Regions from separate parts of the Microbulbifer agarilyticus genome, predicted to be linked through region 3. Evidence: predicted binding sites of a transcription regulator. Region 3 holds the regulator's gene; each other region holds the start of a gene.
The links. Region 3 encodes PhoB, which activates phosphate uptake and scavenging genes when phosphate is short. Its sites were predicted from a motif close to TGTCATAAANNTGTAACA; they were not measured.
Positions count from the first base shown of each region.

Region 1: Mag101_RS14970 (PhoX family protein) is a predicted target of PhoB. The motif match lies at 3,448-3,465, and genes of this name have one in related genera.
Region 2: Mag101_RS08000 (porin) is a predicted target of PhoB. The motif match lies at 2,085-2,102, and genes of this name have one in related genera.

Region 1 is NZ_CP019650.1:3,581,044-3,585,880, reverse strand. It holds gene Mag101_RS14980 (protein-methionine-sulfoxide reductase heme-binding subunit MsrQ) at 1-75, shown strand, start outside; gene pstS (phosphate ABC transporter substrate-binding protein PstS) at 140-1,216, opposite strand; gene Mag101_RS14970 (PhoX family protein) at 1,362-3,317, opposite strand; gene Mag101_RS14965 (TonB-dependent receptor) at 3,601-4,837, shown strand, end outside.
Region 2 is NZ_CP019650.1:1,975,845-1,980,681, reverse strand. It holds gene Mag101_RS08005 (DNA internalization-related competence protein ComEC/Rec2) at 1-1,750, opposite strand, end outside; gene Mag101_RS08000 (porin) at 2,185-3,120, shown strand; gene Mag101_RS07995 (M16 family metallopeptidase) at 3,332-4,837, shown strand, end outside.
Region 3 is NZ_CP019650.1:4,171,070-4,175,906, reverse strand. It holds gene phoR (phosphate regulon sensor histidine kinase PhoR) at 13-1,332, opposite strand; gene phoB (phosphate regulon transcriptional regulator PhoB) at 1,429-2,133, opposite strand; gene ubiA (4-hydroxybenzoate octaprenyltransferase) at 2,334-3,221, opposite strand; gene Mag101_RS17350 (chorismate--pyruvate lyase family protein) at 3,266-3,841, opposite strand; gene Mag101_RS17345 (dicarboxylate/amino acid:cation symporter) at 4,069-4,837, shown strand, end outside.

The sequences.
Region 1 (4,837 bases), 590 kb from region 3:
ATTTACGCAGCGATTGCCGTTGGTCTATTACTGTGGCGCCGCCAGGCGCTGCTGCGATGGATCAAAAGTTTTTGAGGTGTCCCTAGCCCGCGGTGCTCTTTCCCCTAGCACGCGGCACTATTTGCCCTAGCCTGCGGCGCTACTTGATGTACTGCGTGGCTTCGCGCACTTTCTCGCGCACGTTCTGCGGCAGAGGGATGTAGCCAAGCGCATCCGCCTCTGCCTGCGCTTCATCGGTCAGTACATAGTCCACCAGTCTGCGCATGGCGGCCGCCTTGTCATTGTCTTGATCCACGTACACCAGTAGCCAGGTGAAGCTGACTATTGGGTAGGCGTTGTTACCGCTGGGGTCTGGTACCCATGCGATCAGGTTTGGCACTGTGCTGCCCGGCAGGGTGCCGGAAGGGAATTGCGCACTGGCCAACGCTGCACCGCCGGCCGCTGGACCCGGCGAGACGAAGTTGCCCACCTTGTTTTCCAGTCGTGCCGCCGGCAAGTTGGTCAGTTTGGCGACACCATAGGTTACGTAACCTATGGCACCCGGGGTCTGTTTGATTTCTGCGGCGATACCGTCGTTTTTCGGGGCCGATACAAAATTGGCGCCGCCCGGCCAAATTGGCGTAGTCGACTGCCCAACCGCAGACTGGAAATTGTCATTGATGGCGCTCAGATGGCCGGTAAATACATAAGAGGTGCCGGATGCGTCTGCCCGGGTGACCACGGTAATTTCACTGTCTGGCAATACAACATTGGGATTCGCCGCAATGATTCTTGGATCTTGCCAGTGGTCAATGTTACCCAGGAATATTTCCGGATAAACATCTCGCGGCAGTTTCAATTCGTCCACGCCCTCGAGGTTATAAGCCAGAACTACCTCTCCCGCCGTCACCGGCAATAGCACCACCCCCTGCTTTACCTCGGCGATTTCGTCGTCGCTCATCGCCGCATCGGAGGCTGCGAAATCCACCGCGCCAGCGATGAAATCCTGGATACCCGCGCTACTGCCTACCGCCTGGTAATCCACCTGCACACCGGTTTCTGAACGGGAAAAATCCCTGAACCATTTGGCGTAGATTGGAAACGGAAAACTGGCGCCAGACCCATTGAGCTGGATCTGTGCGTCAGTATCTGGAGCGAGGGAATTGGTACTTATCTTTTCATTGCGGGACCCATCGGAGCATGCGCTGATAAGGATTGCTGTGAGCGGCAACAACACTCCTTTGCCAAGTGTGCGGTTTATGCATTTCCATATTGTCAGCAAAAACATCTTGGTGAGCCCTTTGATGCGTTGAGTGTCGAGCACCTGCCCTGTACAGGTCTCAGAAAAATACTAGCCAAACGCTGGGCACGAAGTTATCCCATCAACTGCCAATAGTGCCGCCGTCATCCCGCCGAATGGCCAGTACCGATGGCCGCGGTGGCAGGCCCGGGTCGTTGTCGGGCCAGCGGTGCCGCGGGTTATCGAAGGTGGAGTTATCCACATCCGCCGGGTGCTGCACCGCGACAAACAGGGTTTTGCCATCCGGGGTAAATTCCGGCCCGCAGATTTCTGCGCCCTCAGGGCAGCCGAAGAAGTGCTTGGGCGCTGCGCGCAGTTCGCCTTCGGTAGCCATGGCCCAGAGACCATCGTGGAAGCCGAAGTCCTCGCAGCCATCGGTGGCTATCCACATATTGCCTGTGGCGTCGAAGGCGACATTATCCGGGTTCGCAAACCAGCCATGTGGCGATATGTTGCCCGGCTGTTGCCCGTAGGCGCCGCGCTCGGCCGGCTCTTCTGCGTTGGGGTTGCCGCCGAGCAAAAACGTATTCCAGCGGAAAGTGTCGCTTGTGTGATCGCGCTGGCCGTTTCGTCCGGGGGGAACAATCTCCAGTACATGCCCGGTGGTATTGCGCGCACGTGGATTGGCGGCATTTTCCTGTCCGGCCTTGCGCTTCTTGTTCTTGGTCAGCATCACATAGGTGCAGTCGTTCACCGGGTTGGTTTCCACATCTTCCGGACGGTCCATGGGCGTGGCGCCAACAAGCTTCGCTGCGCGTCGACAGTCGATCAGGACATCTGCCTGATTGCGAAACCCATTCTGCGGCGTCAGCGGGCCCCGCCCGAATATTAGCGGCAACCAGGTTCCACCTCCGCCTTCGCGGAACTGGCCCGCATACAGGGTTCCTTCCGTGAGCAGATCGCGGTTGTGGGCGTTGTTGCGGGGCAGGTAGTTCTTTTTCGATACGAAGCGATACACAAACTGGTGCTCGTCGTCATCGCCGCCATAGGCCACCACCGGTGCATTCGGCTTGCTGACCACGGTGAACCCCTCGTGCTCGAAGCGGCCGAGCCCGGTGAGTTTGCGCGGCGTGGATTTCGGGTCGTAGGGGTCAAACTCCACCATCCAGCCAAAACGATTGGGCTCGTTCGGCTCTACGGTGATGTCAAAGCGGCGATCGTAATCACCCCAGTTGCGGTTTTCCGGTTCGATGCCAAATGCGTGGTGATTGCGTGCTTCGACCTCGTCGGCAACATTGTCCGGGTCACCCTGGAATGCGCCGCCAAAGCCTTCTTCGGCGATCAATACCGTTCCCCACGGGGTCTTGCCGCCAGCGCAATTACCCACAGTGCCGAGTACCTTTTTTCCAGTGGGGTCTTCGCTGGTTTGCAGGCGTTGATCGCCGGCAGCATCGCCGACAATAGCCATCTCGGTGGTGAGAGAAATACGCCGGTTATAGGGACTCCCCAGTACCGCCTGCCATCCCTCTACCGTGTGCTCAATTTCTACAATGCTATGCCCGCAGGCTTGTTGTTCCACCGCGATATGCGCATGACTGGTGCCGCGATTCGAGCTTGCTTCGGTGTAGCCGCTAAACATTAAATGCGGCTGGGTGTATTCGTGGTTTACACAGAGCAGGCCGCGATTGCTGTTATTGCTCAAGTGATGCCGGTTGCCCTCGCCGGGTGCGGCGTCTGGGTCCAGTGGCATAAACGCAAGAAAGTCGTTGTTGTAACCAAAGCGACGGGATTGTTCGCCGGCGTCGAGGGTGTCTGGGGAGAAGGCGCCGGCAAAGGCATCCAGGGAATCACCCCAGCGCAGCAGCAGGTCCGCACTATAGCCATCTGGCAGGTGATGTTTGAAATCCAGCCCGTGAGGAATTTCCGCGAAGCTGAGGTTTTGTACACCTTGCGCTGTTCTTTTGGCACTGTTTTTGTCGCTGCAGCCGTGCAAGAAGCTCGCACCGGCGGTGGCCGCTGCGGTGGCACCGATTGTTTTCAGCAACGTCCTGCGCTGCGCGTTACATGGTGCCAGGTCGTCGTGTTCGTGGTCTGTCATAAATTCTTCACCAAAAATTATTTTGCTTTCTTCGCGGGCCCAATCGTTGGTCTAGCGCGGCGCCAGAAGCTGACTTGTCGCTAGATTCTTCTGGCATGTGACACGTTCGGAACCAAGCCTAGCGGCGCAATATGACAAATTTAAAAAAAACGTAACGGAAGATTCACATCCCGAGTCTAGCCTGCGCTCGCAAATCAAAAGATCGGACTTGGATTTACACGCCAGATTACCGGTCGCTCAACGGCTTCTGTTTACAACACCACCTCCAACGGGAATGGGGACTATGACTAAGACGGTATTTAATTTGAAAATGCTGGCGCCGCTTGCGGCCGCGGTAATCAGTGTCAATGCAGGCGCACAGGAAGTGTCGAATACGGGCACAGAGAAACAAGGCGAACTGATGGAGACCATTGTGGTCACCGCCCAGGCCGCTAACGCACGCAGTGATATCGAGCGTCAGCGTGATTCCAATAAAGTTGTTGCCGTGCAAACTTCTGAAGCAATTGGCGAGCTGCCAGATGCCAACGTCACGGAAGCGCTACAGCGTATGGCGGGTGTATTTATTTCCCGTGACCAGGGTGAAGGCCGCTTTGTCGGTGTGCGCGGTATCGACCCGAACCTGAATGCTTCCACCATCAATGGCATGAGCCTGCCGGCGCCGGAAACCGATAGCCGCGCGGTGGCTCTCGATGTTATCCCGGCAGACCTTCTCGCCAGCCTGGAAGTGTTCAAAACCCTGACTCCCGATATGAGCGCCGATTCCATCGGTGGTGCCATTGAAATCAAGAGCATCAATGCGCTGGATTACGACGGTCAGACCTATAAGGTGACCATCGAGAATGGCTACAGCGAATTGCAGGGCGAAAACAGCCCGAAGTTCGCCGGTACCTACACCAATAAATTTGACGTGAATGGTCGCACTTTGGGCGTTGCCATTGCCGCGTCGCATCAGGAGCGTAACTTCGGCTCCGAGAACATCGAAACCGATGGTGTGTGGGAAGAATTTACCGCGCTGGACGGCAGCGAGGGCATCACCGCTGCGGAAATCGAGCAGCGCGACTACACCGTGACCCGGGAGCGGACCGGTCTCGCGGCAAATTTCGATCTGGAAATTGGTGAAGGCCAACAAGTGTATCTGCACAGCCTGTATTCCGATTTTTCCGATGACGAGCAGCGCCAGCGCAACTCTTTCAAGCTGGATGAAGAAAATGACACTCCTTCCAGTGTTTCTGCCAACTCCGCCACCTGGTCCGATGCAGCCCTAGAGAAGGAGCTGAAAGACCGTTACGAGGCGCAGGAAATCCTTTCACTGGTTGCCGGTGGTTCACACGACATGGATAGCTGGGGCGTGGAGTACGCACTGGGCTATTCCCACGCGGAAGAGTCTGAACCCCATCGCCGCGACACCACCTTTGTTCAGGAAGGTCTGGAACTGGGCTACTCCAGCGCGGGCAAAATCCCGCAAATGTTTGCTGCGGATGCCAGTGCCGTGGATGCGGCCAGCTACGAACTCGACGAGC
Region 2 (4,837 bases), 2.1 Mb from region 3:
CCACATCCAACACCGACAATTCAAGGTAAGGAGACTGCGCCCGCTGAAATGGCAGAGCACTTGCCCCTATAACGGGAATCAATAGCCACGCCAACCCACGCCCCGGCAGTCCCTTTGGCAACAGCCAGATTAGACAACTCAAAACCCCAAGCACCGCCAGCCAGATAGTAGGAGCCGGCAGCGCAAACCAGCCGGGCAGCGCTTCGTCGACACCCCGCATAAACCCCAACAACCACTGCAATTGCATGTCTGCCAAACGCCACAGAAGTGCGGATAACGAATGAATCGGGAGCACGGCCCCAAGTAAAATCAACGGCAGAATAGTCAAACCCACCCACGGGATGGCAACCAAGTTAACCAGCAATCCAGTCAGGCTGAGACCGGAAAAAATTATGAGCGATGGAATCAGTAAACCAACCACAATCGCCAGCTGGCTCCGCACATTGTTTGCAAAGCCTATGACGAAAACACGCGCAATGCGCTCTCGCAATCCCTGCTCCTCTCCTTCTGCCGCCGCAGTAACCCGCACACGCCCCTGAAACCGCAATAGCAGCACGGCGACCGCCACAAAAGAAAGCCAAAACCCGGCATTCAGTACCGCAAGGGGCTGCCACAACAGCACGCCACACAAGGCTAAAGCCAGTGCCAAATGCGCATCAAGGCGGCGCCGAAGAATCAGAGTGACGACCGCTACCGCAACCATAAGTAAGGCGCGCTGTGCAGAGAGCGGCGCACCGCTCACCAGGGTATAAATCACGGCGGCGAGCAACCCCGCGGCTCCCGCCAACCCCACAGGGTTGCGAAATACTCGCGGGGCTCTGGGAAGCAATCCAGCAAAGCGGCCCAACAAACCGCCGATAAAGAAAAAGCAGGCGGCCACCATACCAACGTGCAGCCCGGAGATCGCCAGCAAGTGCGCAGTACCCGTGCGCTGAAGCAAGCCGCGCGTGTCCTCGCCGATTCCACCGCGATCACCCAGCAGGAGTGCCCGCATCAATGGGGCCGATGAATAGCTATCTACGCCGTCTCCGCCAAGCCCATCCCGGATACTTTCGCGCAACGCGTCGATGCCCGTCCCCGTAGCGAGTAATTCGGGCTGCTGGTCGCGGTCACGCACATAACCGGTGGCAAATATCCCCTGCTCCAGCAACCACGCCTCGTAATCGAAGGTGTGCGGGTTTGTGCTGCCACGAGGCTGTTTTAACCGAACGTGTAGCCGCCAGCGGCTGCCGGCACGCAAGCCGACAAAGTCATCTGGTGCCATCCGATACCAGCCGAGCTGAACCACTCTATTCAGAAAACGGGGATCGGTAGCGTTAGTAATACGGGCACGAAACCTGACGTCGCGGTAGCCGCGAGCAGCGGGTAACGGCGCTCCAAAATAAGACACTGCAGGTGCGCTTTGTGGCAACGAGACTATCTCAACGGTGACGTTGTGGTCAGAGCCGTGAAGATCCGCGGGGAGACGTTGTTCTAGCGACTGGAGATTTGACGCCAAAGCCCAGCAGGTACCAAAAACGAACGGGAACAAAAAGCGGCAAACGAGAAGCCAGTAGCCACCGCGAACGGTATTAGCGATACCAGTGACAAAAAGAATAAGCCAGAGAGCAACAACCGCCAGCAAAATCTGGCTGGCCAGTTCCGCACTGCCCGGCAGTCTCGGCCAGTAGGCGACCTGGCCAATGCCGATGGCACACACCCACAAGCTCGTAGCCATGCTTGGGCGCCAGTTGCCCCAAAACCTGTTCACGACCGATTCCTGTTCGGCATGTACGCCACATCCATGTCACTACTCCAACCGAAAAACCCCAATCCATGGAGTATTTAATCGCGCCGATACACCAGCGATAAACCACCTGACCCATAGGTCGAGATATTACAGAAGTTCGTCACGAGACCCTATGTGTGAGCAATAAATAACCTAAAACGAAGAAAACTCGCTACTTTGGTCTCCAAAGGAGGGATCATAGAAAGACCCTCTCTGTCACAAATCGCCCCAAATCCGGGCAAAAACATCCTGTCTTTTGTGCCTTACAGCTAAATCGAACAGCTTTTAGTCACACAACCTTCAAATTATTTTCATCTTTCACATGTTTGTAACATAAGTGCCGCAAACTGCGCCGCATCTGAAGAACACAACCTATTGCATCCATTTTCACTACCTACTTCGATATGAGAGCAGACATGAAAAAGACCGCTATCTCTCTGGCCCTGGTTGCCGCACTGCCTACCGTTGCCAACGCCGAAGAGCTTTTCGACTTCTACGGTAAAGCCAACGTTTCCTTCCAGTCCAACGACGAAGGTGACGGCGCTGTTACTGACGTATCCAGCAACGCCTCTCGCCTGGGTGTTAAAGGTGAGCTGCCGCTGGATAGCGGCATCAAGGGCATCTACAAGATGGAATATCAGGTAAACATGGATGGCGACGGCGACACTTTCAGCCAGCGCAACATCTATGCAGGCCTGGAAGGTGGCTTCGGTCAGGCTATCGCCGGTAAGTTCGACTCCCCGTTGAAAGTTGCCCAGAAGAAAGTTGACCTGTTCAACGACCTCGAAGGTGACATCAAGAGCCTGGTGACCAAGAGCGACAACCGTCCGTCCAACGCGGTTCAGTACACCACTCCGTCTTTCGGTGGCTTCAAAGTAGCCGCTGCCTACATCAGCAACGAAGACGCTGAGATCCTGGACGACGCTGGTGAAGTCGTAGATACCCGCGATAACGGCACTTCCCTGTCTTTCGCTTACGACAAAGACGGTGTTTACCTGGCGTACGCTTACGACATGGGCGTTGAAGGCAACGATTGGGACGTATCCCGTGTGGTCGCCCAGTACAACTTCGGCAGCCTGCAGGTTGGCGGTCTGTACGAAGAGCAGGAAAAAGCAGACAGCAGCAAGCAAGACGGCTGGATGACTTCTGTTGCCTACAAGATCAACAAGTGGACTGCGAAAGCACAATACGGCCAGTCTGACATCGTTAAGACTGACGGCGAAACCTTCAGCCTGGGCCTGGACTACAAACTGTCCTCCGCCGCTAAGGTATTCACCTTCTACACCGACGAAACTGCTGCCGACGACTACTCCCGCAGCTACGTTGGCGTAGGTACTGAATTCAAGTTCTAAATCGAACTTGAAATCGACCCCCTAACTTCAGGGCGCAACTCGATGAGTTGCGCCCTTTTTTATTGCCTGTCGATTTATTTTGTGACAAGTCGCGTTAATCCGCGCCATCTCTTCGCTATTTTTTCCTCTACGCTTTTTCCTCTACACTACGGCGCGCGGTTCGCTGTGCTAGGATCTGAAATCCAACAGAATAAAAAGGTCTTCTACCGCCATGCACCGCACAAAAATCGCCCTGATTTTCGCATCCGCAATTTTGGCTGCCTGCAGTAAAAGCTCTGACCCCGTCACCAAAGAAGATTCCGCCAATCTGCAAACACCCAAGGCTGCCGAGCAGCAAGCGGCCCTGCCCGCTGGTGTCACCTTGGTAGAGACCTTCGACGGCAATGGCGCTGACATTGCAATTCCTTACGAGAAGTACAAACTCGATAACGGCCTCACCCTTGTCCTGCACGAAGACAACTCCGATCCGCTGGTGCACGTTGATGTGACCTACCACGTGGGTTCGAATCGTGAAGATCCCGGCCGCTCCGGTTTCGCGCACTTTTTTGAGCACATGATGTTCCAGGGCTCGGTGAATGTCGGTGATGAAGAGCATTTTCGCATCATCACCGAAGCGGGCGGCACCATGAATGGCACCACCAACAGCGACCGCACTAACTACTACCAGACTGTGCCAGCCAACCAGCTCGAGACCGTACTGTGGCTCGAGTCTGACCGCATGGGGGTGTTCCTCGACGCAGTCACTCAGGAGAAGTTCGAAGTACAACGGGAGACCGTAAAAAACGAGCGCGGCCAACGCGTCGACAACCGTCCTTATGGGCGCGCGCTTGAGACCATGTTTGCCTCAACCTACCCCGACGGCCACCCCTACTCCTGGCCGGTTATCGGTTGGCTCGAAGATCTGAATAAAGCCGACCTCAGCGACCTGAAGCGCTTCTTCCTGCGCTGGTACGGGCCCAACAATGCGGTCATCACCATTGGTGGTGATATCGACAAGGCCCAAACCCTCGAATGGGTATCCAAGTACTTCGCCCCTATTCCCGCGGGCCCCGAGGTACAAGAACTGCCCAAGCAGCCAGCCAAGTTAGACGCCGATCGCTACGTCACTCTGGAAGACAACATTCACCTGCCCGCGCTGGCAATGATGATGCCCACCGTGCACTACGGCCATCCTGACGAGCCGGCTCTGGACGCTGCCGCCGCTATCCTCGGGCAGGGCCAGGATTCCATGCTGTACCAGCGCCTGGTGCAGACCGGTCGCGCTGTATCCGCAAGCGTGAGCCACTCCTGTAAAGAGCTGGCCTGCGAAATGTGGTTTATCGTGATTCAGAATCCGGCATCCGGTGAAACCCTCGCCGAAATGGAACAGGCAGTACGCGACACCCTCACGGAATTTGCCAGCCGCGGAGTCACCGAAGACGACTTGGTTAAATTCAAAGCCGGTTACGAGTCTGGCCGCATCTTTGGCCTGCAGTCGGTCTCGGGCAAAGTCTCTACGTTGGCCGCGTTCGAAACCTTTACCGGCAGTCCCAAGGGCATCGACAAGGAAATCAATGCCTACCTCGCCATCGAAACCGATGATGTGACCCGAGTGTTCGACCAGTACATTGCCAAGCAACCCTCGGTTCTGCTCAGTGTCGTGCCAAACGGCAAGCCCGAGCTAGCGGCAGCCAAACAAAATCACGAATGGACACGCACAATTCCGGAAACCTATGCC
Region 3 (4,837 bases):
GGCTGAATGAAATCAGGTCGTGGCGGAACTTGTCTGGGTCAGTTTCTGGCTGGGGAAGTTCAGGGTAAAGGTACTGCCGCGGCCCGGCACACTGCTGATGCTCAAATTGGCACTGTGGCGCAGCAGTACGTGCTTGACGATGGCGAGGCCGAGACCGGTACCACCGCTTTCGCGGGAGCGCCCCGCATCGACCCGGTAGAAACGCTCGGTAAGGCGCGGGATATGCAGCGGATCGATACCGATACCGGAATCCTTCACCGCAAAGTGGCCGCCGCTGGCGTCTATTCTCCAGCGCAGCTCAATGGGGCCGCCGTCAGGGCTGTATTTGACCGCGTTAAACGCCAGGTTGGCAAAGGCGCTGTGCAGTTCACCGGCATCACCGGTAATGGTGCTGTCCTCGTCGCACACCACGGAAATCTGGTGTCGCCCACCGCTCAGTGAACGGGCTTCGTCGGCCACGCGCTCCATCAGCCCGTGTACCGCGATGCGGTCGCGCCCGCTATCGCGCTCGGACGTTTCGAGGCGGGCGAGTAACAGCAGGTCATTGACCAGGCTGGTCATGCGCACCGTCTGCTCGCTCATTTGTCCCAGCGGACGCTCCCAGTTACGCGGGGCCTGGCCGCTTTCCTGCAGCGTCTCCAGATAGCCGGCAATTACCGTCAGCGGTGTACGTAATTCATGGGATACGTTGGCGACAAAGTCCCGGCGCATCTGCTCCAGATTATGCAGCCGGGTGATATCGCGCACGATCACCAGCGCTTCGTCCTGGCCGAAGCGCGTCACTTCCATTTGCAGGGTGCGCGAGTCGTCCCCGGGAGCTGGCAGGGTAATCGGCTGCAGGTCACCCTGATTGGCACCGCGCATACGCTCGTGCATGTGCTCGACAAAGCGCGGGTCGCGCACAAAGTTGATGATCGGCTGGCCGCTGTCGTCGGCTTGCAGGCGCAGCATTTCGCCGGCGACGGGGTTCCACCACGCCAGGTTGCCGTCGTCTTCCAGCGCTACGATACCTTCACGCAATGCGCTGGTACTGTCCTGCACCCGGCGCAGCATGGCGTGTAGCTTTTGCTTTTCCTTGCGGTGGCGACGTTGCATCCGATAGAAGTCGTCGGTGATATCGCCCCACACCCCAAAATTGGTGGGTGCCGGGCCACGGCGGCCATTGGACAACCAGTGGTCGAAGCGATTTTGCTGCAACAGCAGCCAGATGAGATAGACGGTGAGGCCAGAGCACAGTGCCAACCACCAGTGTCCGGTAGAGAAACCGAAGATGGTGGTGCCCAGGGCTATGATGATAAAACGCGACAACTCGCCAATACTGCGATCGAGCATGAGGTTTTGGCCATCTTGTTGGGGGCGCGTCGAAGTGCGATTCGCCGCGTCGCCGGGCGGAACAGCGGGCCCGCTGGTAAAGTTCGATGGGCGGGATTATACCCTTTCGGCGGTCTGGACTGAAAAGCGATAACCGGTCCCACGCACGGTCTGAATGTAGCGCTCATGGCCATCGATGGTCAACGCTTTGCGCAGACGTCGAATGTGTACATCCACAGTGCGTTCTTCCACATACACATTGCCGCCCCACACGTGGTCAAGCAGCTGGGTGCGGGTATAGGCGCGTTCCTGATGGCTGAGGAAAAAGGTCAGCAGGCGGAATTCCGTCGGCCCCATTTCTACCGGGTTACCGTTGATGGTGACGCGGTGGCTGATCGGATCGAGCACCAAGCCACCGGCGGTAAGTGGCTCTTCCGGAGCACTGGGGCCGGCGCGGCGCAATACGGCTTTGAGCCGTGCGACCAGCTCGCGGGGGGAAAATGGTTTGGTGATATAGTCGTCGGCGCCCGTCTCCAGGCCTTTGATCTTGTGGTCTTCCTCGCCCTTCGCGGTCAGCATCACGATGGGCAGCGACGCGGTGAGCTCGTCGCGCTTCAGGCGACGCGCCAGTTCCACACCGGATACATCCGGCAGCATCCAGTCCAGGAGAATAAGGTCGGGTCTTTCGTCGATGACCAGTGCGTGGGCCGCCTGCGCGTTCTCTGCTTCCAGGCAGCGGTAATCCGCCATCTCCAGCGCCACGCGCAACATGTCACGTACCGGGGCTTCGTCGTCGACTATAAGGATCGTCTTGCTGTGCATCTGCCTGCCATACCCTCAATGAGTTTGCTGTCGCTTCGGCGGTGCTTCACAACCTCCGCTGCGGCGCCTCGTGGCGTCCTGCCTCGTAGACTGTAGCGCCAGCCTCAACTGACTATTGTAGAGTGGCCATTTAACGTCACTTTGGTGACAAATATATGACAGGTGTTCAGGTAGCTAGCACTTGGGGTCAAAGCACATAGCTAGCGCGCGAGATAGTGGAAAAATATTCCACAAAAAAGCGCCATCCCCACGAAGTTGTTATTCAGAAATGCCTTGAAGCACGCACCCCGTTGCCGGTCGCGAATCAACCATTGCTGATAGGCGAACAGGCCAGTCACGGTTGCCACGCCGCAGTAGTAAAGAGCGCCCAAATCCGCACGTCCACCCAGCATCAGTAACGCCACAACAACCATCGCCTGCAGGCTGGCGGTCATCGCCTTGTCCAGCTCGCCAAACAGGATGGCGGTGGACTTGACGCCGATTTGCAGGTCGTCATCCCGGTCCACCATGGCGTAAAAGGTATCGTAGGCCACGGTCCACAGCAGGTTGGCGGTAAACAGCAGCCAGGCCACCGCCGGCACCTCGCCGGTCACCGCGGCAAACGCCATTGGGATGCCCATGCTGAACGCGGCCCCCAGCACCACCTGCGGCAGGTGTGTGTAGCGTTTGGCGAAGGGGTAACAGAAGGCCAGCGCCAGCGCCGGCAGGGACAGCAGAATGGTTGGGCGGTTGGTGGTCAGCACCAGCAAAAAAGCCACCAGCATCAAGCCGGCGAAGAGCATCAGTGCGCCTTTGGGTGTGGCGGCACCGGTGGCGAGCGGACGCTGCTTGGTGCGCTCTACATGCCCGTCGATATTGCGGTCGGCAAAGTCGTTAATCGCACAGCCGGCCGCGCGGGTGAGGATGACCCCCAAGGTAAACACGACAAACAAATGGAGGCCGGGCCAGCCCTCGGCGGCGATCCACAGCGCACACCAGGTGGGCCACAGTAACAACAGTGAGCCGATGGGTCGGTCCATGCGCGTCAGTTGCCAATACGGTATGGCTGCGGGCCAACGCTGTTGGATCTGGTGGCTGATAGCTTGCATGGTGGCTTCCCGTGTTCGCTGAGTACTTTGAGGTGCTTGTGCGCTTATGCCATCGGCGATGAATGAGGATTGAAACCGCTGAGGAAGGTCTCTGCAACCAACAAGGGTTTATCCTGTAGCCAGAAGGTGGAGCGGCGTCCCCACGCGTGGGGTGCACTGTCGCTCAGCTCTGGTTGCTGGCAGTGCGGATTGCGCGCGAGCCGGTTGAGCACAATGGGCCCGCGGCGAATGTCAGGTTGGCTGAACAGCAGTTCGCCGAGGGGGCGATTGTCGAGGCCGCGCAGGTAGCGGGACTTACCGGTGAGGGTGCGCTCGGGCAGCACACTGCGGGCGTAGACCCAGGGCTGTGCACTGTTGCCATACAGCAGTACCTCGCGCACCAGCGCGCGGCTGCGGTCTTTCAGGTTGAGCGCGCGGCGCTCCTCGGGCCGAGGTGTTTGCCAGCCCTGATTGAGTATCTGTACGCGGAAGCTGCCCTCGCCCAGGTACTTGAGGGCGGCAGTCAGCGAACCCGGGTGCAGCAGCCAGGGCAGCAGCTGCTCCGGCGGTTTCTGGCCGTGCAGGCTTTCCAGAGGTTGAGGATGCCAATCGCCGATGGCCTCAAAGGGGGAGTGGTACAACGCTGACTCCGCGCAAGCTTGTAGTGGTTAGATCAAACCGCATTGTACCCGAGCGCGCCACCATGGGAACGCGCTTTGCCCACAGGGGGTGAGGCCGATATAGTGGCGCATTCGCTGGCAGTTGCCGGATGCTGGCGGTACGGGCGCTGCGCCCGTGTCGATGCCATTATCTACAATGCACAAAATAATGAATTGCCACTGCAAGGTGCGCATAAACGGGAAGGACCATGGGGCTTACCAAAAAAATCGTACTGGCCATGATCGCGGGCATAGGACTCGGCCTGCTGTTCAACGTACTCAATTCCAGCCAGATTCTGGGTGAGACGCTCACCTCCTTTATCAACAATTACCTCACCAATGGCCTGTTCGACATCGTCGGCCGAATCTTCATCGCCTCGCTGAAATTGATGGTGGTGCCGTTGGTACTGGTCTCGTTGATCTGCGGTGCCTGTGCGCTGTCGGAAGGCAGCCGTGTTGGCGTACTAGCGGGCAAGACCCTGGCCCTGTATATGTTGACCACCGCCGTGGCGATTTCCCTGGCACTGCTGCTGGCGCTGGTGATTCAGCCGGGTGCGGGTATGGAACATCTGGCGGGCAATGCACAATTCGAGGCAAAACAGTCTCCGCCGCTGTCGGATGTCCTGGTCAATATCTTCCCCACCAACCCGGTGCAGGCGATGGCCGAAGGCAATATGTTGCAGATCATCGTGTTTGCCCTGCTGTTGGGCTACGCGATCTCCCGCAGCGGCAAGCCGGGTCAGCGAGTAGCGGCCTTCTTCAATGACCTGAACGATGTAATTTTGCGCATGGTGGGCGTGCTGATGGCGTTTGCACCCTACGGTGTATTTGCCCTGCTGGCGAACAAAATTGCGCTGCTGGGGCTGGATGCGATTCCCACCCTGGCGAAGTATTTCAGCGTGGTGCTGCTGGCACTGATGGTGCATGCGCTCGGGGTTTATCCGCTGCTGCTGAAACTGCTGTCCGGTCTGAATCCGG